2 linked regions of the Saccharothrix violaceirubra genome follow. The main gene of each other region encodes a partner of the protein of the gene in region 2 in a complex. Links are inferred from orthologs where the notes say so. Each region holds a gene or a part of one and is shown on either strand. Other genes may lie near its edges.

What was found.
Region 1: the proteins of pcrA (region 2) and uvrB are in contact, whole or in part, in a crystal structure (PDB 7EGT), measured with the Thermus thermophilus proteins. The link is inferred for Saccharothrix violaceirubra from one-to-one orthologs. Residues at the interface, in WP_096412145.1 of Thermus thermophilus: His654, Arg656, Phe657, Gln666, Asp668, Glu669, Lys680, Arg681, Leu682, Ser683, Lys685, Tyr686, Ala687; in WP_096411307.1 of Thermus thermophilus: Glu23, Leu25, Arg26, Asp27, Gly28, Glu29, Arg30, Phe31, Arg55, Glu326, Asp327, Phe328, Glu379, Ser382, Gln383, His398, Gly400, Arg401.

The regions. Positions count from the first base shown.
Region 1 is NZ_JACHJS010000001.1:1,645,435-1,659,731, reverse strand. Bases 7,093-9,992 are described here. They hold uvrB (excinuclease ABC subunit UvrB), read right to left. Parts: upstream 9,668-9,992; coding sequence 7,517-9,667; downstream 7,093-7,516. Other genes in these bases: F4559_RS08275 (DUF5685 family protein), read right to left, coding at 9,715-9,992; F4559_RS08285 (MmcQ/YjbR family DNA-binding protein), read right to left, coding at 7,093-7,362. In the rest of the region: F4559_RS08305 (S9 family peptidase), read right to left, coding at 1-1,838; F4559_RS08300 (TerC family protein), read right to left, coding at 1,902-2,897; F4559_RS08295 (alpha/beta fold hydrolase), read left to right, coding at 3,196-6,057; F4559_RS08290 (ABC transporter permease), read left to right, coding at 6,054-6,980; more of F4559_RS08285, read right to left, coding at 7,018-7,092; more of F4559_RS08275, read right to left, coding at 9,993-11,259; F4559_RS08270 (ribonuclease FAU-1 family protein), read left to right, coding at 11,340-11,867; F4559_RS08265 (ribonuclease FAU-1 family protein), read left to right, coding at 11,979-12,497; coaE (dephospho-CoA kinase), read right to left, coding at 12,532-13,725; F4559_RS08255 (hypothetical protein), read right to left, coding at 13,748-14,297. UniProt on the Escherichia coli protein: The UvrABC repair system catalyzes the recognition and processing of DNA lesions. A damage recognition complex composed of 2 UvrA and 2 UvrB subunits scans DNA for abnormalities.
Region 2 is NZ_JACHJS010000001.1:328,133-342,567, reverse strand. The notes cover bases 7,597-10,634. They hold pcrA (DNA helicase PcrA), read right to left. Parts: upstream 10,244-10,634; coding sequence 7,949-10,243; downstream 7,597-7,948. Other genes in these bases: F4559_RS01695 (chorismate mutase), read left to right, coding at 10,414-10,634; F4559_RS01705 (MFS transporter), read left to right, coding at 7,597-7,874. Outside these bases: F4559_RS01730 (DUF5336 domain-containing protein), read right to left, coding at 1-318; sucD (succinate--CoA ligase subunit alpha), read right to left, coding at 486-1,376; sucC (ADP-forming succinate--CoA ligase subunit beta), read right to left, coding at 1,379-2,548; F4559_RS01715 (hypothetical protein), read right to left, coding at 2,997-4,601; F4559_RS01710 (M23 family metallopeptidase), read left to right, coding at 5,341-6,093; more of F4559_RS01705, read left to right, coding at 6,525-7,596; more of F4559_RS01695, read left to right, coding at 10,635-10,719; F4559_RS01690 (arginase family protein), read right to left, coding at 10,716-11,765; F4559_RS01685 (hypothetical protein), read left to right, coding at 11,836-12,156; F4559_RS01680 (hypothetical protein), read left to right, coding at 13,075-13,989; F4559_RS01675 (hypothetical protein), read left to right, coding at 14,145-14,435. UniProt on the Escherichia coli protein: A helicase with DNA-dependent ATPase activity. Unwinds DNA duplexes with 3'-5' polarity. Translocates on single-stranded DNA with 3'-5' polarity. Initiates unwinding more efficiently from a nicked substrate than double-stranded DNA.

The sequences.
Region 1 (14,297 bases), 1.3 Mb from region 2 along the record:
CCCGACCGGGTCAGCTCGTGGCCCTCGCCGGGGAACAGCAGCAGCTCGGCCTCGACCCCGTTGCGCCGCAACGCCACGAACATGCGCTGCGCCTGCTCCAGCGGGCACCGCCAGTCGTGCTCGGAGTGCGCGACCATGAACGGGATCGAGATCTTCTCCGCGTAGGTCAACGGGCTCATCGCGCGCTGCGTCTCCAGGTTCGGCCCGCAGTAGGCGTCCGCGAAGTACCAGCCGATGTCCGACGAGCCGCCGAACGAGTCCCACGCGTTGACCGCGCGTTCGCTCCACGCCGCCCGGAACCGCTCGCCGTGGTGCGCGGCCAGCCACGAGGTCATGAACCCGCCGTAGGACCCGCCCATCACGCCGACCCGGTCCGCGTCGAGGTCGTCGCGTTCCAGCGCCACGTCGAGCACGGACAGCACGTCGTCGACGTCGACCGTGCCGAACCGGCCGATCACCGCCCGGCCGTGCTCCTGCCCGTAGCCCGCCGACCCGCGCGGGTTGGGCAGCACGACCGCGTACCCCGCGCCCGCGTAGACCTGGGCCTCGTCCCAGAAACCCCAGCCGTGGAACATGAACGGCCCGCCGTGCACGGCCAGCACGACCGGGTGCGGCCCCTCGCCGTCGGGCAGCACGAGCCACCCGTGCACCGGGTAGCCGTCGGACGCCGACCCGGACAGCTCGACGACCTCGTGCGCCTTCACCGCGCCGCCGAGGGCGGTCAGCGGCCCGGTACCGAGGCGCACCACCTCGCCGGTGTTGTCCGGCGTGCTCACCACGGCCACGACCAGGTCGCCGTCGGCGGCGAACGACTTCACGTGCGCCCGGTCGCCGGCGAGCAGTTCGAGGTGGTCGAGCGGGCAGCCGACGCCGTCGAGCGGCACGCGCCGCAACTGCACGGCGCCCCGGTCGCGCACGGCCACGAGCACGCCGTCGTCGGTGACCACGGGCGGGCCGGAGAGCTTCTCGCAGTCGACGGTCTCGGTGTCGGTGATCCGCACCGCGCCGCCCGCGCGGGTCCACCGCCACAGGCCGAGGTTGCGGGCGATGCCGGTGCCGCCGTGCGCCTCGATGCCGTAGAACAGCACGCCGCCGTCGGGCAGGCCGACGGGGAACGCGGCGTCGCCCTGGGTGCGGACCAGGAGTTCGGCCTCGCCGCCGGCCGCGGGGACGGAGTAGACGTCGGACTCCAGCGTCTCCTCGACGCCGAGGTCGCGGTCGGCGACGAACAGCAGTCGCGTGCCGTCGGCCGACCACGCCGGGTCGGCGACGTCGACCGTGCCGTCGGTCAACTCGACCGGCCGGGCGTCGGGGTCGAGCGCGTCGACGGTGAACAGGCGCGCCGGCCGGTCGCCGGTGAAGCCGATGTCGTCGAACCGGTAGTCGAGCCGGGTGATGTGCCGGGGCGCCTCGGCGTCGGGGGTCGGTGTCACGCCGTCGAGTTCCGAGCCGTAACGGCCGGGTTCGGGGACGCGCGCGACGAACGCCAGCGTGCGCGAGTCCGGCGACCACACCGGCACGCCCGCGCCCAGGACCAGGTCCGTGAGCCGCCGGGCGTCGCCGCCGGCCGCGGGCATCACGTACAGCTGCGGCGCCTTCCCCTCCCCCGGCACCCGGAGGAACGCGACCCGGCCGCCGTCCGGCGAGAGCCGGGGAGCCAGGTCGCGTTCGCCCCACGTGTAGCGGTGCGCGCCCGAACCGTCGAGCGCGACGCGGTGCAGCGCGCCGCGGTAGGCGTTCGCGCCGACGTCCGGTGTCGAGACGTCGACCAGGACGAGGTCGCCTCGCACCGAGACGGAGCCGGGAAGGGTCAGCGACGGAAGGTCATCGGGGCGCACGTCCAGGGACGTTACCCCGACTTGTTCTTAGCAAGGCTTACGAGATTTTGACGCTCACAGAAATCACGCGCCGACCTGCTTCACGGCCTCCGGATCGCGCTTCACCTTGATGAGCGAGGCGATCGTGGTAATGGCGAGTACACCCACGATCACGGAAAGCGACAGGCCGATCCCGATGACCGGGACGTCGAGCGGCTGCCCGTCGTTCAGGAACGGCAGCGAGTTCGTGTGCAGCGCTTCCAGGATCAGCTTCACGCCGATGAAACCGAGGATCACCGACAGGCCGATGGACAGGTAGACCAGCTTGCTGAGCAGGCCGCCGAGCAGGAAGTACAACTGGCGCAGACCCATGAGCGCGAACGCGTTGGCGGTGAAGACCAGGAAAGGTTCCTTGGTCAGACCGAAGATCGCCGGGATCGAGTCGAGCGCGAACAGCAGGTCGGTCGTACCGATCGCGACCATCACGATGAACATCGGCGTCACGTACCGGCGACCGTCGATCTTCAGGAACGACTTCGCCCCGTGGTAGGCGTCGGTCACCGGGAAGACCTTGCGGACCACGCGCAGCGCCGCGTTCTCCTTGAACTCCTCGGACTCGTCGTCGTGGTCGGTGCGCACGAGCTTGTAGCCGGTGTAGATGAGGAACGCGCCGAAGATGTAGAACACCCACGAGAACTGCGCGATCATGGTCGCGCCGAGCGCGATGAACACGCCGCGCATCACCAACGCCATCAGGATGCCGATCAACAGCACCTTGTGCTGGTGGATCGCGGGCACCTTGAACGTCGTCATGATGATCAAGAAGATGAACAGGTTGTCGACGCTGAGCGAGTACTCGGTGATGTACCCGGCGAAGAACTCGCCCGCGGGCGTACCGCCGGCGAAGTACCAGATGCCCAGACCGAACGCCACGGCGACGGCCACGTAGAAGGTCACCCAGCGGCCGGCTTCCCCGATCGTGACCTCATGCGGTTTCCGGTCGACGATCACGAGGTCGACCGCGAGCAACACCAGCAAACCGACGATCGTCGCGATCCACAACCACGCGGGAACAGCCATTGAGCAACCCTCCGGTTCTTGGCACACGCGCATGCCAATGACCGGAGGTCTCCTCCACCCGTCCGATGATCGGACCTGGCCGACGGAACCGGGAACCCGCCGTTGGGTTCCGTGCTGACGGCACCGCCGCTTAGGGAGTACTCCCCTCCATGTACGGCTACCAGTCTCGGGTATGAGCCCGCCTCCGCGCCACCCGAGGGTGACCGGACCCACCCGAGACCGGTACGTGAGCTGAGGCACGGATGTCCGATTCTCAGCAAAACCGGCCCGGTGGCGGTCGCCACTCTAAGGTCATGAGGTGGCCCTCTCCTCCCGCCTCCGCGGCAGGTGGTCGCTCCCCGCGCTCGTCCTCGTGGTCGCCCTGGTGGGCGCCGTCGTGGTCTGGACGCGCCAGGGCGACGACCCCGTCCCGGTGAGCACCCGCGACGCGGTGATCGACGTCCCGGAGAGTCCGGACAGCGACCGGACCATCGGCATCGACACCACCCTGTACCTGCCGACGCGCACCCCCGCGCCCGCCGTGCTGCTGGCACACGGGTTCGGCGGCGGCAAGGCGAGCGTGACCACCCAGGCGACCGAGCTCGCCCGCGCCGGCTTCGTCGTCCTGACCTGGTCCGCGCGCGGTTTCGGCCGCAGCGCCGGGCAGATCGAGCTGAACTCGCTCGACCACGAGGTCCAGGACGCGCGGAAGCTGCTGGACTGGCTGGCCACCCGCGAGGAGGTCCGCACCGACGGCCCCGGCGACCCGAAGGTGGGCGTGACCGGCGGGTCCTACGGCGGCGCCCTGGCGCTGTCGCTCGCGGGCGTGGACAAGCGGGTCGACACGATCGCGCCGGTGATCACGTTCAACGACCTGACCCAGGCCCTGCTGCCCAACGCGGCGAGCACCACGGACGTCGACACCACGACCCCGGCACCCGGCGCGTTCGCCGACGACGGCGTGTTCAAGCGCTCGTGGGCGGGCATCTTCTTCGCGGCCGGGCTCACCGGCGGCGACCTGGCCAGTCCCGGTCAGGAGGCGGCCGAACCCGGTCGGGACGACGACGGGCAGCAGGCCGCCGAGGTCCCGCAGACCGGGACGGGCACCGAGCGCCCGACGACGCCGCGGACGCCGACGAACGGGTCGTGCGGCCGGTTCGCACCGACCGTGTGCGCCGCGTACACCGAGGTCGCGACCACGGGCAAGGCCGGTCGCACGACCCTCGACGTGCTGCGCCGCGCGTCGCCCGCGACCGTCGCCGGGTCGATCACCGCGCCGACGCTGCTGGTGCAGGGCGAGCAGGACACGCTGTTCGGGCTCGACCAGGCCGACGCCAACGCCCGGCAGATCTCCGCGAACGGCACCAAGGTCAAGACGATCTGGTACTCCGGCGGCCACGACGGCGGCTCGCCCGGACCCGAACTGCGCGCCCGGATCGCCGACTGGCTGGCCTACCACCTGGACGGCCGGGGCACCGACCCCGGCACCGGGTTCGAGTACACGGTCGTCGGCGCGTTCCGCAGCAGCGGCGCCCAGTCCCTGCGCACGGTCGTCGCCGGCGACTACCCCGGGCTCCAAGGACGGCCGGGCACCGGGCGGCGGGCCGTGGCGCTCGACGGCGACGAGCAGGTGGTCGTGAACCCGGCGGGCGGCAACCCGGCGGCCGTGAGCGGCCTGCCCGGCCTGGGCTCGGTGGTCTCGCGGTCGAGCGCGCTGTCGTCCCGGCTGTCGCTGGACGTGCCCGGCCAGGCGGCCACGTTCACCTCCGCCGAGGTGGCGTCGCAGATCCTGGTGACCGGCGCGGCGACCGTGCGATTGCGGGTGTCGGCGGTGACCGGGCCGCAGGGCAGCGCGGCCACCGGCCCGGCCGAGGCCGTGCTGTTCGCCAAGCTCTACGACACCGACGGCGAGCAGTCCCGCACGCTGCCCGGCTCGGCCGTGGCGCCGATCCGGGTACGCGGTCTCCCGGCCGACGGCTCGCCGGTCGAGGTGACCGTGACGTTGCCCGGCATCGTGCGCCCGGTCGAGGGCGGCCACCGCTTCCAACTGGTCGTCTCGACCACCGACCAGGCGTACGCCAACGCCGTCGAGCCCGCCGCGTACCGGATCTCGTTGGCCGCGCCGGACCTCTCGGTGCCCGTGGTGCCCGGCGTGAACGCCACCAGCGAGGTGCCCGCGACCGCCCTGTGGGGCATCGCGGTCGTGCTGCTGGCCTGCCTGGCGGCGGCCGTGATCGCCTGGTTCCGCCGCCGGCTGACCGCCGACCTCGACCCGGAACTGGCACGCGTCCCGCTCGTCATCGAAGGTCTGACCAAGTCCTACCCCGGCGGCCTGCGGGCCGTGAACGACCTGTCGTTCAGGGTCGAGCACGGCCAGGTCCTGGGTCTGCTCGGCCCCAACGGCGCGGGCAAGACCACGACGTTGCGCATGCTCATGGGCCTGATCCAGCCGACCGACGGCACGATCCGCGTCTTCGGCCACCGGGTGCGCCCCGGGGCGCCGGTGCTGTCGCGCATCGGGTCGTTCGTCGAGGGTTCGGGCTTCCTGCCGCACCTGTCGGGCGCGGCGAACCTGCGCCTGTACTGGGCCGCGACCGGTCGTCCGGCGGAACAGGCCCACGTCGCGGAGGCGTTGGAGATCGCGGGCCTGGGCGACGCGATCGACCGGCGCGTCCGCACGTACAGCCAGGGCATGCGGCAGCGGCTCGCGATCGCCCAGGCCATGCTCGGCCTGCCGGACCTGCTGGTGCTCGACGAACCCGCCAACGGGCTCGACCCGCCCCAGATCCACCAGATGCGCGAGGTGCTGCGGCGCTACGCGGCGGCCGGGCGCACGGTCCTGGTCTCCTCCCACCTGCTGGCCGAGGTGGAGCAGACGTGCAGCCACGTGGTCGTGATGCACAAGGGCGCCCTGGTCGCGGCCGGGCCGGTCGAGGAGGTCGCGACGGGCGGCGGCGAGGCGACGTTCCGCGTCGACCGGCCCGCCGAGGCGGCGACCGTGCTCGGCGACCTGGACGGCGTGCACAACGTGCACGTGGACGGCGACCAGGTGCACGCGAGCCTCAACGGCACGCCGCGGGCCGAGGCGTTGAAGGCACTGGTGGCAGCGGGCGTCGAGGTGGACCAGGCCGGTCCGCGCCGACGGCTCGAAGACGCGTTCCTGGAGTTGGTGGGCGAATGAGCACGAACGGGGTGCACACCGATCCGCACGCGGTGGCCGACCTCGCGGAGGCCGCCGAGCACGAGCACGGCGCCGTGGCACCCGACGGGTCGATCGTCGGCTACAAGGCGGGGCGGACGCTGCCGTTGCGCGTGGAGCTGGCCCGCCAGCTCCGCCGCCGGCGGACCCAGCTCCTGCTGGGGTTCCTGGTGCTGCTGCCGGTGATCCTGGTGGTGGCGTTCGAACTGGGCGAGTCGTCGCCCAACCGGCGGGCGGGCGGTTTCGTCGACCTGGCCACGGCCGGTGGCGTCAACTTCGTGGTGCTGACCCTGTTCGTCAGCGCGGGGTTCCTGCTGCCGATGATCGTCGCGCTGTTCTTCGGGGACACGATCGCCAGCGAGGCGTCGTGGTCGAGCCTGAAGTACCTGCTCGCCGCGCCGGTGCCGCGACACCGGCTGCTGCGGCAGAAGGCGCTGGCGTCCGGCCTGCTGTCCCTGCTGGCGCTGGTGCTGCTGCCGACGGTCGCGTTGGCCGTGGGCGTGGTCTGGTACGGCGCCGGCGAGGTGGTGTCGCCGACCGGCGAGGCCGCGCCGTTCGGCCAGGGCGTGGCGGGCGTGGCCCTGTCGGTGGTCTACATCGCGATCCAGCTGTTCTGGGTGGCGGGGCTGGCGCTGTTCCTGAGCGTGTCGACCGACGCGCCGCTGGGCGCGGTCGGCGGCGCGGTGCTGGCGGCGATCCTGTCGCAGATCCTCGACCAGATCACCGCGTTGGAGGACCTGCGGAACTACCTGCCCACGCACTACTCGTTGGCCTGGGCCGACCTGCTGTCGACCGACATCGACTGGTCCCAGCCGGCGAAGGGCGTCTTCTCGTCCTTGGCCTACGGCGCGTTCTTCACGCTGCTGGCCGCGCGCGGGTTCGCCCGCAAGGACATCACGAGCTGACCGGTCCGGGGTCGGCCGCACGGCCGACCCCGGACCCTCAGGGCCGTTTGGACTTCGGCAGTTTCGCCACCACGGAGTCGTAGGACAGGTCGAGCAGCTCCAGCACCTCGTCCTCGGGTACGCCCTTGTCCAGGTCGATCCGGTTCCACCCGTAGCGCCCGATGTAGGCGCTGACCGTGATCGCGTCCGGGAACCGCTCCCGCCACGGCGAGGCGGCCTCGGCGTCGACCCCGCACTTCACCCCGACGGTGGCGGCCTCCAGCGCGATGAACGCGAACGCCTTGCCACCCACCTTCACGACCAGTTCCGACTCACCCCAGGGGTAGGTCTCCTCGGCGCCCGGCTTGCCCAGACAGTGACCGATCACTTCGTCGAGCCGCACGCGCCCGTTCCCCGTTCTCCACGCGAACCCGCCTCCGGGCCCGCCCCACACCGACCGTCCAGACCACCGACGACCCGGCCCACCGACCGTCCGGCGAACACCGACCGACCGGTCGACCGGTGGCCCGGCCACCCGCCGGTCCGATCCGGAGGGATCACTTCACCCCGGCGGCGTCCATGCCGCGCAGTTCCTTCTTCAGGTCCTGGATCTCGTCGCGCAGGCGGGCCGCCAACTCGAACTGCAACTCGCGGGCCGCGTTCATCATCTGGTCGGTGAGCTGCTGCACCAGGTCGGCCAGCTCCGACCGCGCCATCCGGCTGGTGTCCCGGTCGACCAGCACGCCCGAGCTGCGCCCGCCGGGCTCACCGGCCGGCTTCTTGCCCCGCGACGCGTTGCGCCCCGACCCGCCGGGCTCGATGGCGTCCTCGGCCTCGGCGTACACCTGCTCCAGGATGTCGGTGATCTTCTTGCGCAACGGCTGCGGGTCCAGGCCGCGCTCGGTGTTGTAGGCGACCTGCTTCTCCCGCCGCCGGTTGGTCTCCTCGATCGCGTGCCGCATCGAGTCGGTGATCCGGTCCGCGTACATGTGGACCTCGCCCGACACGTTGCGCGCCGCACGGCCGATCGTCTGGATCAGGCTCGTGGCCGACCGCAGGAAACCCTCCTTGTCCGCGTCGAGGATCGCCACCAGCGACACCTCGGGCAGGTCGAGGCCCTCGCGGAGCAGGTTGATGCCGATCAGCACGTCGAACTCGCCCAACCGCAACTGCCGCAGCAGCTCGACCCGTCGCAGCGTGTCCACCTCCGAGTGCAGGTACCGCACCCGGATGCCCAGCTCCAGCAGGTAGTCGGTGAGGTCCTCGGCCATCTTCTTGGTCAACGTGGTGACCAGGACGCGCTCGTCCCGTTCGGCCCGCACGCGGATCTCGTGCACGAGGTCGTCGATCTGGCCCTCGGTCGGCTTGACCACGACCTCCGGGTCGACCAGACCCGTCGGCCGGATGACCTGCTCGACGAACTCACCGCCGGCCTGGCCCATCTCGTACGGGCCCGGCGTCGCGGACAGGTACACCGTCTGCCCGATGCGGTCGGCGAACTCCTCCCACGTCAGCGGCCGGTTGTCCAGCGCGGACGGCAGCCGGAAGCCGTGCTCGACCAGGTTGCGCTTGCGGGACGCGTCGCCCTCGAACATGCCGCCGATCTGCGGCACGGTCACGTGCGACTCGTCGATCACCAGCAGGAAGTCGTCCGGGAAGTAGTCGATCAACGTGGCGGGCGCGGTGCCGGCCGCCCGGTCGTCGATGTGCCGCGAGTAGTTCTCGATGCCCGAGCAGAACCCGACCTGTCGCATCATCTCGATGTCGTAGGCGGTGCGCATGCGCAGCCGCTGCGCCTCCAGCAGCTTGCCCTGCCGCTCCATCAGCGCGAGCTGGTCGGCGAGTTCGGCCTCGATGCCCCGGATCGCCTTCTCCATGCGGTCGGGACCGGCCACGTAGTGCGTCGCCGGGAAGATCCGCAGCTCCTCGACCTCGCGCACCACGTCGCCGGTCAACGGGTGCAGGTAGTACAGCTTGTCGATCTCGTCGCCGAAGAACTCGACCCGCACGGCCAGCTCCTCGTACGCCGGGATGATCTCCACGGTGTCGCCGCGCACGCGGAACGTGCCCCGGTTGAACGCGATGTCGTTGCGCGCGTACTGCACGTCGACCAACGCGCGCAGGAACGTGTCCCGGTCGATCTCGCCGCCGACCTCGAGGTGGATCGACCGGTCGAGGTAGGACTGCGGCGTGCCCAGGCCGTAGATGCACGACACCGACGCCACCACGATCACGTCGCGCCGGGTCAGCAGGCTCATCGTGGCCGAGTGCCGCAACCGCTCGACGTCCTCGTTGATCGAGGAGTCCTTCTCGATGTAGGTGTCGGTCTGCGGGATGTACGCCTCGGGCTGGTAGTAGTCGTAGTAGCTGACGAAGTACTCCACCGCGTTGTCGGGGAAGAACTCCTTCAGCTCGTTCGCCAACTGCGCCGCCAGGGTCTTGTTCGGCGCCATCACCAGCGTCGGCCGCTGCACCTTCTCCACGAGCCACGCCGTGGTCGCGGACTTGCCGGTGCCGGTGGCGCCCAGCAGCACCACGTCGCGCTCCCCCGCGCGCACGCGCTTCTCCAGCTCCGCGATCGCCGCGGGCTGGTCGCCCGCCGGCTGGTACTCGCTGACCACGCGGAACCGCCCGTCGGTGCGGGGGATGTCGCCGACGGGACGGTGGGACGAGTGCGCCTTGACCGGGATCTCGGTTGGGAAAGCCACGGGCACGACGGTACGCCGTGGGTCCGACAGTTTCCGGTCGCCGCCGGTCAGCAGTTGCAGTCGCAGCAGTCGCAGCAGTTGGCGCAGTTCCCGTCGCAGCAGTCGCAGTTGGTGCACCACGCCTCGCGCGCCTTGCCGCTCCACGGACCGGGGTACGGGTCGCGACAGCAGTACTGGCAGGTGCCGCACTGGTAGAGGACGGCCAGGCAGCCCGGGACCACACCCCGTGGGCGTGGCGGGCGCACCAGCTTGGGCCAGAACCACAGGCCGCTGCCGGGCGAGTCGCCGGTGCCGCGACGGGGCTTCTCGCGCGGCGGCGGACCACCGCCGGTGTTCCCCGGCGCGACCGGCGGCGGACCGGACGGGAGGTGGTGGCCCTGCTGGTGCGGGTGGCCATGCTGGTGCGGGTGGCCGGGTTGGTGCGGGTGGCCGGGCGGCGGCTGGTAGGGCGGATGGCCGGCTTCTCCCCCACGACCCGACCCGTCACGACGGTCGGCCGCGACCGGTGCGGAGTGGTCCGCGGTTCCCGCCCACGACACCGGACCTCCCCCGTCACGGACGCCGTCGGCTCCTCGCGGGCCGGACGGGACCGGACCGGGGTGACCCGCCGCTCCGACCGCCCGATCGGGCGAGACCGGGTCCGGGCCGTCGAGGTGTCCGAGGGCGTTCGGCAGGTAGCCGGCCGGACCGCCGGGCCGCCACTCGTCGGCGTGGTCGTGCTCCGTCCGGCACCGGTGGGCACCGTGGGGGTCGCCGAACGCGCGCCTGATCGACTCGCGCACCTCGTGCACGAGCAGCCGGTGGACCAGCCGGTCGTCGGCGAACTCGGCCTCGGCCAAGGCGAGCTTGATGCCCAACGCCGCGTCGTCGCACAGCCGCCGGGCCTCGTCGAGCGACGTGCCCGTGGCCAGGAGGGGGTTCCAGGCGCCGGACGCGCGGTCCGCGTCGAGGTCCTCCACGGCGTCGATCAGGTGCGCGAGCCGGCCGAACAACCGGCCGACCTCGCGCAGGGGCGCCGCGTTGCCGGGGCGTCCGGACAGCAGCGCGCTCGCCGCGACGGCCTCTCCCGCGGCGGTCTCGGTCGGCTCGGTGACCACCAGGACGGGGCTGCCGAGGTGGGCCGCCGCCTCGACGTCCGACTGCCGGAGCACGGCGTCGACCAGCACGGACGTGTCGAACCCGAGGTCGACGCCGGTGGCGCGGGCCTGCTTCGCCCAGCGGCGGGCGACCTGGCGGCCGACGCCCCGGGCGGGCGCGGCGGCGAACAGGCCGTCGCGGTCGGCCACGTGGTCGCCGACCTTGGCGGACGCGAGCACGAGCGACACGGACGCGGCGAGCCGGGCACCCGTGCCGACCGCGACGTCGGCCGACTGCATGCCGCGCAACGCGCACGGTCCGGCCGACCGGCGCGACGGTCCGGTCTGCGCCTCGACCAACGCGGAGATCACCAGGCCGTCGTAGTTGGTCACGAGCCGGGCGAGGTGCCCGTGGTCGTCACGCAACGCCAGGCACAGGCCGCACAGGTGGGCGAGCCACGAGGCCCGAAGATCGTCCGCCAACCGGTTGCGACAGGGCCTGATGATTCCGAACACCGCCGAAGAGTAAGCGACACTCCCACTTTCGGGTGACACAATCAGGCGATCAGGGGTCACGGATGCTTAAAGTTCGGGATGTGACGGCGAGCGCGACGGGAACTCACATCCACCCCCCGAAGATCGAATACTTCGACCTCGACGCGAAGAGCAACACCGACCCGAAGGGACACCTCCGGGGCGTCGAGGAGTTCCGCCTGACCCGACACGGCCTCTACATGTCCCGCCCGGTCGCGGGACACCCCCGGCTCGCGCACTTCGAGTCGTGGTTCCTGCCCGCGCACGGCCTGCGCGTGACCCGGCAGTCCTGGCATCCCGGCCACGAACCCGACTACGACCTGTACGTCGACATCGTCGAGATCACCTCCGGCGGCTCGGTGTGGAAGACCGTCGACCTCTACCTGGACCTGCTGGTCCGCACCGGTCGGGGCGTCACGGTGCTGGACACCGACGAGCTGCTCACCGCCGTCACGGCGGGCTACGTCCGCCCCGACCGCGCGCGGTGGGCGTTCGAGACCGTGTACCGCGCGGTCGACGGGATCGCCGCGCACGGCCACGACGCGGTCCGCTGGCTCGCCGCGTGCGGCACGGTCACCACCTGGCGGTGAAAGGGCCGCGCAATTCCAGTTGAGACAGACGGTCACCGTTGCGCAGAACGTGATGTAACAAATCAACCTGACCGGTTACCCGCCGCATACTTGCGGCTACCCTCGGGTCGCGTGGGAGCCGTCATCACACCGCGGTTGGTCGACGTGGTCGACACCGTCAATGCCGTGCGCAGCTTTTCGCCGGGCGCTTCGCGCGCGTTGAGCGAATGCCGGGTCGAGCACTGGGGACTCCGGCTCGAATGCCCCACCCCCGAGGACCCGTCGGTCGACGCCGAGATCACCTGGCTGCTGCCGGACGTCGGCGTGCGGCTGACCCACCAACGCCCCCGGTCTCGGCACGCCCGCAGCGGACCGACCGTGATCACCGCCGTGCGCGTCGAGGTCGACGGCCGCACGTGGCGGACCACGGACCTGCTGCTGGGCCTGGCCGTGCCGGGTCGCACCACGCCGCGCATCGTCTGCGCCGAGGAGTTCGCGGCGGCGGTGGCCGGGCGCGTCCTCGGTCCCGAGGACGCCGACCAGGCGCTGCGGACCGTGCACCGCACCCTGGAGGACCTGAGCCTGCACCGGCACGACATCGGCTCGTGGCTGGTCCACCGGGGCATCTACGACACCTGGCCGGCCGTGTAGGCGTCACCCGGACGAAGGTGCCCGAACGCGTGGTTCAGGGTGCCTGAGTGGAGGACTCGCGGGGTCGGCGGGCGTGGAAGGCGTCGGCGCGGGCGGTGGCCGCGGCGAGCCAGGGTTCCTTGGCCGAACGGTAGGCCACGCCGTCCGGGTCGCCGGAGTGCGCCGTCGACAGGTCCCGCTTGACCTGCGCGTACTCGGTGCGGGCGGACTCGTCGCCGCGCAACCAGTCCCGGAACCGCAGGGCCCAGGTCCACGCCGGGCCGCCCTCGACCCGCACGTGCAGCGCCACCCGGCGCTTCGGGTCGGCGCCCGCGTGCGACCGCTTGTGCCACGCCGTCGGGTCGTCGTCCGGGTACCGCACCGAGTCGAACCCCGGTCCCAGCGCCGGGAAGCCCGCCGCCGCCAGCGCGGGCGCGAGGTCGTCGGCCTCGGCCAGGGACGTCACCCCGAGCTGGAGGTCGAGCACGTCCTTGGCGGCCAGCCCCGGCACGGCCGTCGACCCGATGTGCTCGACGTGCCGCCCGCCGGCCGCGAACGAGATCCGCGCCGCGATCCGCGCCGCCTGCGCGGGCCACGTCCCGTCGTACTCGACCACCTTCGGCGGCCCCGACGCGGCCCGCCCGTGCCGCACGTTCGCCTCGTAGGGCACGAGCCGGTCGGCCCACAGCTCGTCCACGGCCGCGAGCACCAGGTCCGGCGTCCCCGAGTTGTCCAGCCACACGTCGGCCACGGCCCGGCGCGCGGTCTCGTCGGCCTGCGCGGCGATCCGGTTCCGCGCGTCCCGCTCGGGCAGCCCGCGGGCGACCAGCCGGGTCACCCGCTGCTCGACGTCCGCGTCCACGATCACCACCAGGTGGTAGGCGGGCGCGTACCCGTTCTCGACCAGCAGCGGCACGTCGTGCAACACGATCGCGTCGACGGGCGCGGCGTCGACCAACTCGGCCGTGCGCGCCTGGACCTTGGGGTGCACGATCCCGTTGAGCGTGTTCCGGGCCGAGTCCTCGCTGAACACGATCGCCGCGAGCGCGGCCCGATCCAGCGCACCACGACCGTCGAGCACAGCGGCGCCGAACGCCGAGACGATCTCCCGCAACCCGTCCGTGCCCGGTTCGACGACCTCGCGGGCGAGCTTGTCGGCGTCGACCACCACCGCGCCGTGCTCGGCGAGCCGCCCGGCCACCGTCGACTTGCCCGACCCGATTCCCCCGGTAAGACCGACTCGCAACATGGCCCTCAGTCTGCCCTGGCGGTCAGGCGTCCTCGACCGGGGTCATGGCCTGCTGCGCGACGGCGGCGAGGAACGGCGTGCTCTGGTCGTCGGGCAGGAAGCCGGTCTTGATCCGCACCACGAACGTGGTCTTGCCCAGCGAGCCGAGCAGGAGGCGTTCGGTCGACGTGGTCACGACCGCGGCCTTGAGCTTGCCGACGTCGGTCTCGCCGACGGTGGCGCCCTCGCGGCGTTCGGCGTCGACGCTGTCGGTCACACGGTCCTTGGCGGTGGCGTCGTCGGCGTAGGTCGCGAGGCCGACGACCACCGGCGCGGCGGCCAACGGCTGCCGCTCGCCGACGCCGTAGTAGCAGTCCATTTTGGCCGTGCGGCCCAGTGTGGGCTCGGGGACGCCGACGATGCCGCGCGTCTCGCCGCCGATCTCGCGGCCCAGCTTCTGGTTGAGCACCTCGACCGGGACGATCAGCTCGCACTCGTCCGGCGGTGCGCGGTCGACCATGGCCGGGGTCCGCACGACCGTGGTGGGCGGCAGGATCGTGGGGATCTGCGGGGTCTTGGGCACGCTCGGCGCG
Region 2 (14,435 bases):
GATGACGATCTGCATGCCCTGCACGTCGGCTTCGCTCTTGATCAGGTTCTGGATGAGCCCGAGGAACGGCACGAGCGCGAACACGGCCGCCGCGTAGAGCAGCTTGGGTGCCTTGGGCAGCACCGACAGGCCGGACAGCGCGGCGGCGGCCAGCAGGTACTCGATCCCGGCCGACGACACGTCGTCGGCGAAGGACAGCAGGTAGGCGAAGACGCCCAGACCCGCACCCGCCAGCGGGAGGATCAGGTTCAGGTTCACGCCGACCGCCGGCTGCGCCGGACCCGGCTGCTGCTGAGGGGCGCCGTACGGGACGGACATGGTGAGGTTCCTCCTCATACCGACAGGCTTGACTCGCGTCGACAGAACGCTAGCCGATGTGCACTCTCCGACGACGACCGGACCTCGGTGGTTCCCCCGACCGCAGGTACGGCAAACGCGGAGAGGCCGCCCCGACCGGGACGGCCTCCACGCGACGTCGGACCGGCTCAGCCGAGCGACTTCATGATCTCCCGCATGAGCGCGGCGGTCTCGGACGGCGTCTTGCCGACCTTGACGCCGGCGGCCTCGAGGGCCTCCTTCTTCGCCTGCGCGGTACCGGCCGAACCGGACACGATCGCGCCCGCGTGGCCCATGGTCTTGCCCTCGGGCGCGGTGAAGCCCGCGACGTAGCCGACGACCGGCTTCGTGACGTTGGCCTTCACGTACGCGGCGGCCCGTTCCTCGGCGTCGCCGCCGATCTCGCCGATCATGACGATGGCGACGGTGTCGGGGTCGGCCTCGAACGCGGCCAGGGCGTCGATGTGCGTGGTGCCGATGATCGGGTCGCCGCCGATGCCGATGGCGGTGGAGAACCCGAAGTCGCGCAGCTCGTACATCATCTGGTAGGTCAGCGTGCCCGACTTGGACACCAGGCCGATCTTGCCGGGGCCGGTGATGTCCGCCGGGATGATGCCCGCGTTGGACTGCCCGGGGCTGATCAGACCGGGGCAGTTCGGGCCGATGATCCGGGTCTTGTTGCCGGTCGCGACGGCGTGCGCCCAGAACGCGGCGGTGTCGTGCACCGGGATGCCCTCGGTGATCACGACCGCGAGGCCGATGCCGGAGTCGATCGCCTCGATCACGGCCGCCTTGGCGAACGCCGGCGGCACGAAGATCACGGTCACGTCGGCGCCGGTGGCTTCGATGGCCTCCTTGACCGTGCCGAACACGGGCAGCACGTGGCCGTCGAAGTCGACCTTCTGCCCGGCCTTGCGCGGGTTCACGCCACCGACGATGTTCGTGCCCGACGCCAGCATCCGCTTGGTGTGCTTGGTGCCCTCGGCGCCGGTGATGCCCTGGACGATGACCTTGCTGTCCTTGGTGATGAAGATCGCCATCGTCAGACCCCCGCAGCCGCGAGCTCGGCGGCCTTGTCGGCCGCGTTGTCCATAGTGTCCACCACGGTCACGAGCGGGTGGTTCGCGTCGGCCAGGATGCGCCGGCCTTCCTCGACGTTGTTGCCGTCGAGGCGGACGACCAGCGGCTTGGTCGCGCTGTCGCCCAGGATCTGCAGCGCCTGCACGATGCCGTTGGCCACGGCGTCGCACGCGGTGATGCCGCCGAAGACGTTCACGAACACCGAGCGGACGTCCGGGTCGCCCAGGATGATGTCCAGGCCGTTGGCCATGACCTCGGCCGACGCGCCGCCGCCGATGTCGAGGAAGTTCGCCGGCTTGACGCCCTTGTGCTTCTCGCCCGCGTAGGCGACGACGTCGAGCGTGGACATGACCAGCCCGGCGCCGTTGCCGATGATGCCGACCTGGCCCTCGAGCTTGACGTAGTTGAGGCCCTTCTCCTTGGCCTTCGCCTCCAAGGGGTCCTCGGCCTGCTTGTCGACCAGCTCCGCGTGGGCGGGGTGGCGGAAGTCGGCGTTGGTGTCGAGCGTGACCTTGCCGTCGAGCGCGACGATCTTGCCCTCGGGGTCGCGGACGAGCGGGTTGACCTCGACCAGCGTGGCGTCCTCGGACACGAACGTGTCCCAGAGCTGCACGATGACGTCGGCGACCTGGTCGGCGACCTCGGCCGGGAACTTCGCGGCGGCGACGATCTCGTCGGCCTTCGCGCGGTCGACACCCTTGATCGCGTCGACGGGCACCTTGGCCAGGGCCTCGGGCTTGGTCGCGGCGACCTCTTCGATGTCCATGCCGCCCTCGACGCTGGCCATGGCCAGGAAGGTGCGGTTGGCGCGGTCGAGGAGGAAGGAGAAGTAGTACTCCTCCGCGATGTCGGACGCGGGCGTCACGAGCACGCGGTGCACGATGTGGCCCTTGATGTCCAGCCCGAGGATGGCCTCGGCCTTCTCCTGCGTCTCGTCCGGCGTCGTGGCGAGCTTGACGCCACCCGCCTTGCCGCGGCCACCGGTCTTGACCTGGGCCTTGACGACGACGGTCTGCCCGAAGCGCTCGGCGATGGCCTTGGCCTCGGCGGGGGTGCTCGCCACGTCGCCCGGCAGTACCGGGACGTCGTGGGCGGCGAAGAGGTCCTTCGCCTGGTACTCGTACAGGTCCACTCGGGTCTCCTGCGACGTCGGTGTCGGACGCCGCGTCCTCGCGCGCGGACCTTCGGAATGCTCCGGCGCTCCAGGCGGGGGCCTGGTGCGCGCACGTACCAGGCATCACCTGGAACGCCGGTGCGGCCTCGGGCGGACCGGCGCGACGCGGCTCGGGAAGACACTATCGACCTGCCCGGAGACGAACGCACGCCATACCCGTGAGGTGGGTCTCAAACGTGGTGAGGTCGATCACGACCCGTGATCGACGCCCTCGGACGCGAGTCCCGCTCCTGTCCGCGGCCTTGTTCGCGGGTGTCCGCGCGGTGTCAGCCCGGTGTGGGTTCCGGGTTCCTCCGGGTGTGCCGAGCACGCCTCGCGGTACCTCAGGACGCGACTCGTCGACCGGGCGTGCGACTCACGGTGTCCGAGTGGAGGACTCGCGCGGGGAACCACCCGAAAGAGCGGGTCAGCGGCGGCGGGTGGCGGCGGACGACGCGAGGAAGGCGGCAGCGGCGGCCAGGGCGAGCCAGAAGCCGGGGCCGGGAGCGGCGGACTCGGCACGGCCGGACGTGAGCGGGTACTCCAGGACCCGGACGACGAGCACCCCGGCGGCACCGAGGAGCAACGCGGAAGCCCGCGCCGGACGGGCCTTGAGCGCGACCAGCCCGGCCGCGGCCACGGCGACGAAGGCCGCCAGGAGCCCCCAGGAACCGATCCGCCCCGACAACGCGCCGATCGGCGTGAGACCGGGTGCCTCGATGACCGGCAGGACCAGCGCGCCGGCCGTGAGCAGCAGGCCGATCAGCACCAGGCCGAGCAACGGCAACGGCGCGGGCGGCACGGACGCGTCGGCCTCCTCGCGCTCGACCGCACCGGCCACCGCGCCGACCACCGCCGCGGCGGCGGCCACCACGACCGACAGGGCCGCGAACACCGCGCCCGCACCGGCCTGGACCGACGCCACCCGGGTGGCCGACGCGACGGCGTCGAGCGCGGGCACGGCGGCCAACGGCACCGCCGCCAGCGACACGATCAGCGCGGGACGCGCGGCGGCGTTGCCGAGCAGCACGAGCGCGCCCGTCGCCACCAGGACCGCCGCCGGCCACAGCGGGCGGGACGCGAAGTCGACCGGGGCCGGCAGCCCGGCGGGCAGGACGAGCTGGTCGGTCAGCGCGCCGACGACCGCGCCCGCGGCGGCGAGCAGCCCCAGCACGGCCGCGGCCACGTGCAGCCGACGGGGTCCGGGCAACGCGAGGTCGCGCTCGACGGCCGGGCGTTGCGGCAGGAGGAACACCGCGGCGGCGACAAGAAGAAGGAAAGGAGCGAAGCCGACATGGAGGCCGTCGACGACGAACCCGGACACCAGCGGCGGCAGGGCGAGCGCGACCAGCGCGGCGGCCAACCCGGCGAACGGCCCCTCGGGCCGGGCCGACGACGCGGCGACCACACCGATGACCGGCACCAGCACCACGAGCAGCAGCCCGCCCGCGAGGACGACACCGGGCGCGTCCAACGCGGCGCGCACCGGGACGAAGGCGTCGTCGGAACCGAACGGCGTCATCGCGAGCCCCACGGCCGCCACCGCACCCGCCAAAGCGGGCGGCGCGAACCGCGTCCGCTCCTCGCGGGGTTCGGTCGTCACCGCGCCGAGCACGAGCAGCCCGGCGGCGATCACGCAGGCGTGCCCGGCGACCACCACCCAGAACCCGGCCGTGACCGGCGGCGGGGACAGGGCGGAGAGGCGGGCCAACTCGGGCCGGGCGGTCATGGTCGGGTCGACGAGGAACTGGAGGTCGACCAGGGTCCGACCGACCTCGACCGCGGCCAGGACGGCCAGCGCACCGGCGAGGTCGTCGCCCCGGAACCGGGCGACGACGGCCACCGTCGGCAGGGCCGTGAGGAGGAGCAGCCACCAGGAGGCGAACGCGGGCGGGGAGTCGATCACGCCGAGCATGCCGCCGAGGGCCGTGAGAGCGGCGCCGACGACCGCCAGTACGGCGGCGACCAGGGTTCTCGTGCCGCCCGCGCGGTCCACGTCGAGGGCCGTGCTGGCGTCGTCCGTGCCGATCACCGAACCGACGCTAGCAGGGCGGCACGGGTGCACCGGTGCACGGCGACCGTTCGCCCGCCGGGACCCGAGCGGTCGCTCGCCACCGGACGGACAAGCAGGTACGGGCGAGCGGCATCGGACAGGGACTCCAGAGGCCCGACATTACGGACAAAGAAGAGAATGCGGACCGGAAGACCGCACGCGACAGGACCGCGGCACCCCTGGGATGTCCGGCGGAGGCGGGCCGTCCCGTTTCGCGGGTTGTCGTCGGGCCCCGCGGGCGCGGAACACCCCTAGTGACCGGCCGTTGGGCCGGTCGGGTTACCCACTGGGTGGGTGATTCCAGGTCGTTGCGCCCGAGATACGTGATTCAGGTCACGTTTTGCTCTCGACAGGTTTGCACCACCGTCGTGCACAGTGATCGCCGTCACCCATTGGAGGGTATGTGTCCTACACCCCATAGTGCCTGCACGTGCTGGGTCTCGCGGTCAAAAGATTACTTCGCGTAACTGCATTGGGGTCAAACCTGTCGACCGAGCGCGATCGACTGGACGTCTTTCCCGGGGATTGCCCTTAAGGGTCCCGCGCCGTTACTGTCCCCCGGTCCGTTGTCACGGTCCGGTCACAACGAGGACACCGAGTCAGTACCCCGACTGGCTCACCGGGATCCCCCGCCCGGTGTTCCTCCCCGGACTCCCCGAAGACGGAAGGCCAGGCTTTGTCTCAACACCGCTCCCCCGGCGGCCATCCGAGTTCCACCGTGCTCGACGAAGCGGTGGACCGTGCCGCGACGCGAACAGTGAGTTCGCACCGGCTGCCGCCGCCGCCCTCGGCGCTGCGCGGCCGGATCGTGGTCGCGGCCGTCGCCGTCGGCGCCTTCGCGGCGGCCGGCGCCGGTCAGACGCTCCACGCCCTGGGTTCGTCCTCCTCGGGCGACGAGGTCACCCCCCTCGCGAACAGCGCGCCCGACGGCGCCGCCGCGTTCGGTGTCGGTGGCACGGCGCCCTCCGCCCCGCAGATCGTCCCGGTCGCCAAGACCGTCGACGCGCAGGCCGAGGCGCAGAAGCTCACCAAGAGCCAGAAGATCACCGCCGACCGCGAGGCGGCCGACGCCGAGGCCAAGCGCCCCAAGTACGCGCGCCCGGCGAACGCCGAGTTCACCTCCGGCTACGGCGGTCGCTGGGGCGAGATGCACTACGGCATCGACCTCGCCGGCCCGATCGGCACCCCCATCTACTCCGCGGCCGACGGCGTCGTCATCGAGGCCGGTCCCGCGAGCGGCTTCGGCCTCTGGGTCCGCGTGCAGCACGCCGACGGCACGATCACCGTCTACGGCCACGTGAACGACTACTCGGTGCAGCAGGGCCAGCGCGTCAAGGCCGGCGAGCAGATCGCCCGCATGGGCAACCGCGGCTTCTCCACCGGCCCGCACCTGCACTTCGAGGTCTGGAACCCGGGCGGCAAGAAGATCAACCCGCTGACCTGGCTCAACGAGAACGGCGTCAGCGTCTGACATCGCACCTCCCCCGACCGTCGATCACGACGGGTCGATGTAACACCAGGGGTACGACAGTTTCGGCGGCTGAACGCGCCGACGGCACACGAAAAGGCCGGACCACCCGGAAGCGGGTGGTCCGGCCTTCCCCCTGTGGATCAATCCCCCGGCGATCCCTCGCCCCCCTGTGGCAAGACCGGCCCCCGACACCGGCCTGCCCCAAGCGGCCCGTCCGTCCCCGAACGTCCGGTTCCCCCCGCTTGGAACATCCCTAAAGACGCGCACCCCACCCCCGGGTTGCGCCCCGATCCGCGAAGATCGGACCCCCTGTCCGTGGCAACCGCGGCGGCGTCCGCGCGATTCCCGACCCGGCTGTGATCCATGCCCTCTTCACGGATCACTCGGAGCCGCGCAGGATGCATGCACATGCATTCTAATGAGGAGGACCCATGACGACCCCCGCGGTCGACCGGCTCTCGGGACGCGACTGGCGCCTGCTGCTCGTCCTGTGCGGCGCGATCTTCCTGGAGGGCGTCGACATCTCCATGACGGCCGTCGCGCTGCCCGCCATCCGCGAAGACCTCGACCTGGCGCCCACGGCCCTCCAGTGGGTCGTCAGCGCCTACGTGCTCGGATACGGCGGCTTCATGCTCCTCGGCGGCCGTGCCGCCGACCGGTTCGGCCGACGCCGCGTCTTCCTGTTCTGGCTCGCGGTGTTCGTCGTCTTCTCCGGGCTCGGCGGGTTCGCGCAGGACGGCGTGGTGCTCGTCGTCGCCCGCTTCGTCACGGGTCTGAGCGCCGCGTTCCTCACCCCGACCGGCCTGTCGATCATCACGACCACGTTCACCGGACCGCGCCGCGACCGGGCCCTGATCGTCTACGGCGCGACCGGCGCGGCGGGCTTCTCGCTCGGCATGGTCGTCGGCGGCCTGCTGACCGGCTTCGGCTGGCGGTGGGTGTTCTTCGCGCCCGTCGTCCTGGCCGCGCTGATCCTCGTCGTCGCGATCAAGGCCCTGCCCCGCGCCGAGCGGCGCACCCCGGGCCGGTTCGACGTGGTCGGCGCGGTGATCGTGACCGCCGCGATGGTCCTGCTGGTCTACGGCGTCGCGGAAGGCCCGAGCCTCACGGCCGTGCTCGGCGGACTCGTCCTGCTCGGCGTGTTCGCCGTCGTGGAACGCCGCGTGCCCGACCCCCTCGTCCGGTTCGCCACGCTGCGCGCCAAGGCGTCGGTCGACATCGCCGCCCTGCTCTACGCGGCGTCGTTCTTCGGCTTCCAGTTCATCCTGGTGCTGTTCCTCCAGGACGAACTGGGCTGGACCCCGTGGCAGACCGGCCTGGCCCTGCTGATCATGGGCATCGACGCCGTCCTCGCGCCCACCCTGACGCCCCGGCTCGTCCGCCGGTTCGGCCTCACCCGGGTCACGGTCGCGGGCCTGGCGAGCGGCACCCTGGCCTACGCGCTGGTGCTGCGTGCCGACACCGACTGGACGTACTGGGACGTGCTGCCCTCGGCCGTCCTCGTCGGCATCGCGTTCGCGCTCGCCTACGGCCCGCTGACCATCGCCGCGACCGACGGCGTGCCCGACGCCGAGCAGGGCCTGGCGGGCGGTCTGCTCAACACCGCGTTCCAGTTCGGCGCGGCGCTGGGCGTGGCGGGCGTGACGGCCGTGAGCGCGTTCGGCACGACCCGGCTCGACGGCTACCGCCTGGCCGTGCTCCTGTCGATCGGGGCGGCCGTGGCCGCCGCCGTGCTCGTGGCGACCGGAGGCACCGGACGACGGACCGCCGGGCCGCGCTGAACACCGGGCCCGCCACCCGCGAAACCCCGGTCCGAACCGATCACCGAGCCCGACGCGCCGTCGACCGGTGCCGCCTAGAGCTTCACCAGCGGCACGCCGCCGATCAGCATCAACCGGACCGTGCCCGCGCCACCGAAGTCGATCGTCGCGGTGGCCCGCGGCCCCGAGCCGTCCACCGCGACCACGCGGCCGAGCCCGTACTTGTCGTGGCTCACCCGGTCGCCCACCTCCAGGCTCAGGGCGGGTGTGTCCTTCCAGTTGGCGTTCGACGGCGCCGGCCGCGGCGACTCCGACCGGCGACCCCACGACGTGGGCGCGGACGGCGCGGTCCGGCGCGGTTCCACCCGACGCCAGTCCAGCAACTCGGCCGGGATCTCGTCCAGGAACCGCGACCCCGGGTTGGCCGCGGGCTGCCCCCACGCCGACCGCACGAGCGCACGGGAGAGGTACAGCCGCTGCTGCGCCCGCGTGATGCCCACGTACGCCAGCCGGCGCTCCTCGGCCAGCTCGGTCGGGTCGCCCAACGCCCGCAGGTGCGGGAAGACGCCGTCCTCCCACCCGGTCGAGAACACCACCGGGTACTCCAGGCCCTTGGCCGTGTGCAGGGTCATCAACGTGACCACACCGTCGGACTCCGCGTCCGGTACCGAGTCGGCGTCGGCCACCAGCGCCACGCGCTCCAGGAACGCGGCCAAGGTGCCCTCGGCCGGGCCGTCCTCGGTCGCCGCGCCCAGGTCGCCGAACTCGCGGGCCACGGTGACCAGCTCGTTCAGGTTCTCCACGCGGGTGTGGTCCTGCGGGTCCTCGCTCGCCTCCAACTCCGCGCGGTACGCGGTCCGGTCGAGCACGGCCTCCAGCACGTCGGCCACGTCGTCGCCGCGTTCGACCAGCGCGCCCAGCTCGTCCAGCAGCTCCACGAACCCGGCGATCGCCCGCTGCGACCGGGGGTTGAGCAGCGGCACCCGCCCCTCCACGGCGGCGCGCAGCGCGCTCGCGAAGCTGATCCGCTCACGCTCGGCGTACGTCGACACGCACGCCTCGGCGCGGTCGCCGATGCCGCGCTTGGGCACGTTGAGGATGCGGCGCAACGACACCGTGTCCTCGGGGTTGGCCAGCGTGCGCAGGTACGCCAGCGCGTCGCGCACCTCGCGCCGCTCGTAGAACCGGACGCCGCCGACCACCCGGTACGGCAGGCCGAGCCGGATGAAGATCTCCTCGAACACGCGCGACTGGTTGTTCGTGCGGTAGAAGACCGCGATCTCGCCGTTGGTCGCGTCGCCCGAGTCGACCAGCCGGTCGATCTCGTTGGCCACGAACGCGGCCTCGTCGTGCTCGTTGTCGGCGACGTAGCCGACGATCTTCTCGCCCTCGCCCAGGTCGCTCCACAGCCGCTTGTCCCGGCGGCCGGGGTTGCGCGAGATCACCGCGTTGGCCGCGGTCAGGATGTTCTGCGTCGAGCGGTAGTTCTGCTCCAGCAGGATCGTGGTCGCCTGCGGGTAGTCGCGCTCGAACTCCTCGATGTTGCGGATCGTGGCGCCGCGGAACGCGTAAATCGACTGGTCCGCGTCGCCCACCACGCACAGCTCGGCGGGCGGCACGCCGTCCACGCCGGTGCCGACCAGCTCGCGGACCAGCGTGTACTGCGCGTGGTTGGTGTCCTGGTACTCGTCGACGAGCACGTGCCGGAAGCGGCGGTGGTAGTGCTCGGCCACGTCCGGGTGGTTCTGGAGCAACTCGACCGTGCGCATGATCAGGTCGTCGAAGTCCAGCGAGTTCGACTCGGTGAGCCGCCGCTGGTAGCTCGCGTACACCTCGGCCACGCGGCGTTCGAGGTCGTTGGCCGCCCGGTCGGCGGCGGTCTCGAAGTCGACGAGTTCGTTCTTGAGGTTCGAGATGTGGATCGCGAGCGTGCGCGCCGGGTAGCGCTTGGGGTCGAGATCGAGGTCGCGGGCCACCAGCGTGATCAGGCGGCGGGTGTCGTCCGAGTCGTAGATGGAGAAGTTGGACGACATGCCCAACGTCTTGGCCTCGCGACGCATGACGCGCACGCACATCGAGTGGAAGGTCGACACCCACATCGCGCGGGCGCGCGCGCCGACCAGGTCGGCCACGCGCTCCTTCATCTCGGCGGCGGCCTTGTTGGTGAACGTGATCGCCATGATCTCGCCGGGGTGCACGTCCCGTTCGGCGAGGAGATGGGCGATGCGGCGGGTGAGCACGCGCGTCTTGCCCGAGCCCGCGCCCGCGACGACGAGCAGCGGCGCACCGGCGTGCTCCACCGCCCGGCGCTGGGCCGGGTTGAGGTCGTCGAGCAGCCGCGCGGACCGGGAGGCGGGGGGACTCGAAGGCAGATCGAACAAGGCGCTCATCGTCGGTCCACGTTACCGGGTGGCACCGACAGTTCCGGGAGCTGTGGCATGATGTCGGGGTGCTCGCGGCCAACTTCGAGTTTTTTTACGGGATCCGGACTCCGGCTCCCGTGGACCGCTAGCGCGCCAAGCCACCACGAAGCCCCGGAGTCCTCGGACCCCGGGGCTTCGTGCGCTGGGGGCAGGCGGACTCGAACCGAGAGAGGCCACACCTCATGAACAGCACCGACACCGCCCCGGACATCGACGACCTGCGCACCGAGATCGACCACCTCGACGCCGAGCTGTTGCGGCTGGTCAAGCGCCGCGTCGAGGTGTCCAGGCTGATCGGCGCCGCGCGCATGGCCGCCGGCGGCACCCGGATCGTGCACAACCGCGAGATCGACGTGCTCAACCGCTACCGGGAACTGGGCCCGGAAGGCCGTGAGCTGGCGATGGCCCTGCTCAAGATGGGCCGCGGCCCGATGGGTCGCTAGGCGAAGGACCAGTACGGCTTCAGGGCGGCGCGGACGAGGTCGAGGTCCGCTTCCGTCCGCCCGTCGTCGTCGGGTACGTAGGCCAACGGGTCGGCCAGCAGGTCGAGCCCGAGCAGGCCCTCGATCAGCGAGTGCAGGCAGAGGGCGGCGTAACCGCGTAGATAGCCGCCCTCCTGCGTGAGGACGGTCGGCAGGTCGAGCGACGCGACCCGCCGGCCGATCGCGCGGTACCCGGCACCGCTCAGGTTGTGCCGGCCGTTGGGATCGAACGCCGAGCCGTCGAACCCCGAGGCGCAGACCAGCAGGTCGGCGCCGAACTCCGCGACGGCCGGGAGTGCGATCTCGTCGAACGCCCGCTCGTAGGCCCGGTCGCCGGCGCCCAGGGACAGCTCGACGTTGACGTTGTGCGGGCCGCTCTCGGCCGGGGCGCCGGTCTGCCGGTGGTTGGCGCCCCACGGGCCGTGCCGCATGTGGACGGAGACGGTGAGCACCTCCGGGGTGTCCCGGAAGATCTCCTGGGTGCCGTTGCCGTGGTGCACGTCCCAGTCGAGGACGGCCACGCGGCGGCCGTCGCGCCGGGCCGTCTCCGCGACCAGGGCGGCGTTGTTGACCATGCAGTACCCGTCGGGCAGGCCGGGCTGGGCGTGGTGGCCGGGCGGGCGGACCAGGGCGTACGCCAGGCGGGCCGACGACTCGTACGCGCTCAGGGCCGTGCCCGCCGCGGCCAGGATCGCCGCCCAGGAGCCGGGGCCGACCACGGTGTTGGTCTCCAGCGCGACGCGTTCGCCCCGGTGGCAGGCTTCGCGGAGTTCTTCGAGGTAGGCGGGGGTGTGCACGCGGGCCAACTCGTCGGGCGTGGCCAGGCGTCCGGTGCGCCACGCGAGGTGCGGCGCGATCGGGCCGATGCGCAGGGCGTGGCGGAAGGTGCGCAGCCGGGCGGCGTTCTCCGGGTGCGGTTCGGGCACGTCGAGCCAGTCCCACTCGCCGGGCAGCTCCCACAGGCCGGTGCCGGTGTCGTGCTCGAGACAGGCGTCGTGCCAGAACATTTCCACGCCAGGGGCATATCAGGGCGATCACGGATGGTCCAGCGACTTCGCCGCCGGGCACACTGAGGTCATGGAAGCAGTTGTCGGCCTTGTCATGGGTCTCATCGCAATCATCGGCGTGCTGGCGACGCTCGCGCACGACGGCTACCTGGCCATGCTGGGCTCGGCCGCGAAGAAGAAGTCGGCGGCGGGTGCGCCCATCGCGCAGTACGTGCGCAGCAGGTACACGGTCGCGGGCGTGACGACCGCCGTGGCGCTCTTCGGTTGGCTGCTCACCACCGGCACCGGCATCTCCGGGGACGTGATCGGCGCCCTGATCGCGGGAGGCGGCGGCCTCGCGGCCGTGAACTCGCTACAGAGCGCCCGCAAGCGCCTGAACAGCGGCGGCTGAACTTCACTCTTCCGAGTGTCACCTCGTGTCACCGGGCTGACCTGGGCGGATTCGGGTGCCGCGGCCACCTAGGCTGGGCGTCCGGGAAGCAGAGGGGTCCGCGCAACCATGGTCATCGGGGAACCGGAACGGTCAGGACGACACCGCCGCCACAACGTGACACCGCCCGCCGGCGGCGACACCGCACACCCGGACACGGGCCGGGTGCGCACACCCGAGGCCATCCCCGCCCAACGCGACCCCTACCGCCCGCCCCCCGTCGCACCGCCGCGACGGGAGCCCGGGCCGGGCGATCGCCGCACGACCCCACCGCCACCCCGTGAGCCGGGTCCTGGCGAGCACACGCACCCGGTCCCCGGACACGGCCCGGTACCGGCCCCTTCCGCGCGGAACGCCCGACCCGGGCGGGTCGGAGCGGCCTCGCCCGACCAGGCCCCACCCGCCCCGATCGAGGTGGCCGGGACCGGACGCACGTCGTCCCGGAAAGTCGGACCTCCTCCCCCCGACCCGGCCGGAACGACCGCGCCCACACAGGTCGGACCCGCCGCGGCCGGGACACCCGCACGGGGCAGGTCCGGCCCGACTTCGCCCGGCCAGGCCAGGCCGACCACGCAGGTCGACCTCCGCTCGCCCCGGACAGGCACCCGGACCGGAGCCCGCCGCACGGACCCGACATCGTCCGGAGCGGGGTCCCCTCCCGACCGGGCCGCGGCGAGCACGCACACGCAGGCCGGGCAGACCCCGTCCGGGAAACGCGCGCGGACCGGGTCGAGGTCGTCCGAGCGGGTCGCCCCGTCCTCTCGTGACAGGACCGGTGCGACTCCGGCCGAACGCCCCGCGCCGGGCGCTTCCGAGCGGGTCGTCCAGGACCGGGAGCACCCCGACCGCCGGCAGCCCGACCGGGAAAGGCGCGAGCCGGTGGGCGGGTCCGGGCGGCGCAAGCCCCGGACGGGCAAGGTCGGTCCCGCGGGTCGTGGACCGGGCGGGCGGCGGGTCGACTCCTCGTCGCCGGACGGACCTCCGCCGCCCGACCCCTTCGAGGACACCACGCCCCTGGCGCCCGTGACCGACCCGGCCGAGGAGACCACCCCCCTGCCCCGGATCTCCGACTCGCTCGACGACGACGAACCCGGCGGGCTGCGGTGCTTCAACATCGGGCTGGTGCCCGCGTCCGTGACGCCGCCGCGCACGTGGAAGCAGGCCGCCTGGTTCGCGGTGCTCTCGTCGGCGGGCGTGCTGATCGGGTTGACGGTCGTCGCGGCCAAGCTGGTCGGGGCCGGCGGGCCCACCGAACGGATCGGCATGCCGACGCCGCGCTACCCCGTCGGCGTCCCCGTGCTGACCGGTCCGGCGACGGAGACGGCGGCCGTCGACCCGCAGGCGCCGCAGGTGCTCGCCGTGCCCGCACCGGTCGAGGTCACGGGCACCGGGTGGGCGCCGACGACCGGACCGACGCGGTCCGCACCCGTCGAGGCCGCGGCGCCCCAGGTGCTCGCACTGCCCGGCGCGGACCCGCAGGCGGTCGGCGGTGCGGCGATCGTGCACCGGACCGAGCGCTTCTACGAGGACCTCGCCACCGACCGCGACACCGCCCTCGGGCTGACCTCGGACGTGTTCCGGTCGGTCGCCGAGCCGCTGTTCGACGGGCAGCTCGCGGACGTCTCCCAGATCGAGGTCACCGAGATCGAGGTCGACCCGGTCAAGGGCGTCACGGTCTCCACCCTCCAGGTGACCCGCAAGGACGGGACCACCAGCACGGAAAAGCGCGAGCTGGTCTTCACCTCCACCGATGACCCGCTCATCGACTCCGAACGGCCCACGGGCAGCGCCTGAGCGTGACCCGCATTCGTCGGGTTTTTCCGCCGATCGAGGGATGCTTCCGTGCCGCCTGCCGCCACGAACGAGTGAACTCCGGTACAGGTCTGGCCCTGTGGCGTCCGCGCACGGTACCTCTTCTCGCTGACGACACAGGCACGAAGGAGTCGCCCGTGCAGCGCACGACTCGGGGTGGCCGACGGCACGGCCGTACCGGCTCGGTCTCGGTGGCGGAACTGATCCGCAGGCAGCCCACGTCACTGCGCGCGCCGGTCCGACGACCGGCCGCCGTCGAGGCGGACGTCGAGCCGCACTCGCGTCCCACGAACCGCACCGCGCGGACCGCCGGGTTCGCCACGGGCGCGTTCGTCCTGGTCGCCGCGGTGGCCGCCGCCACCTTCCTGGCGCATCGGCGCGAGCCCGGTCCGACGAACCCGGCGACGCGGTCGCCGGTCGCGATCAGC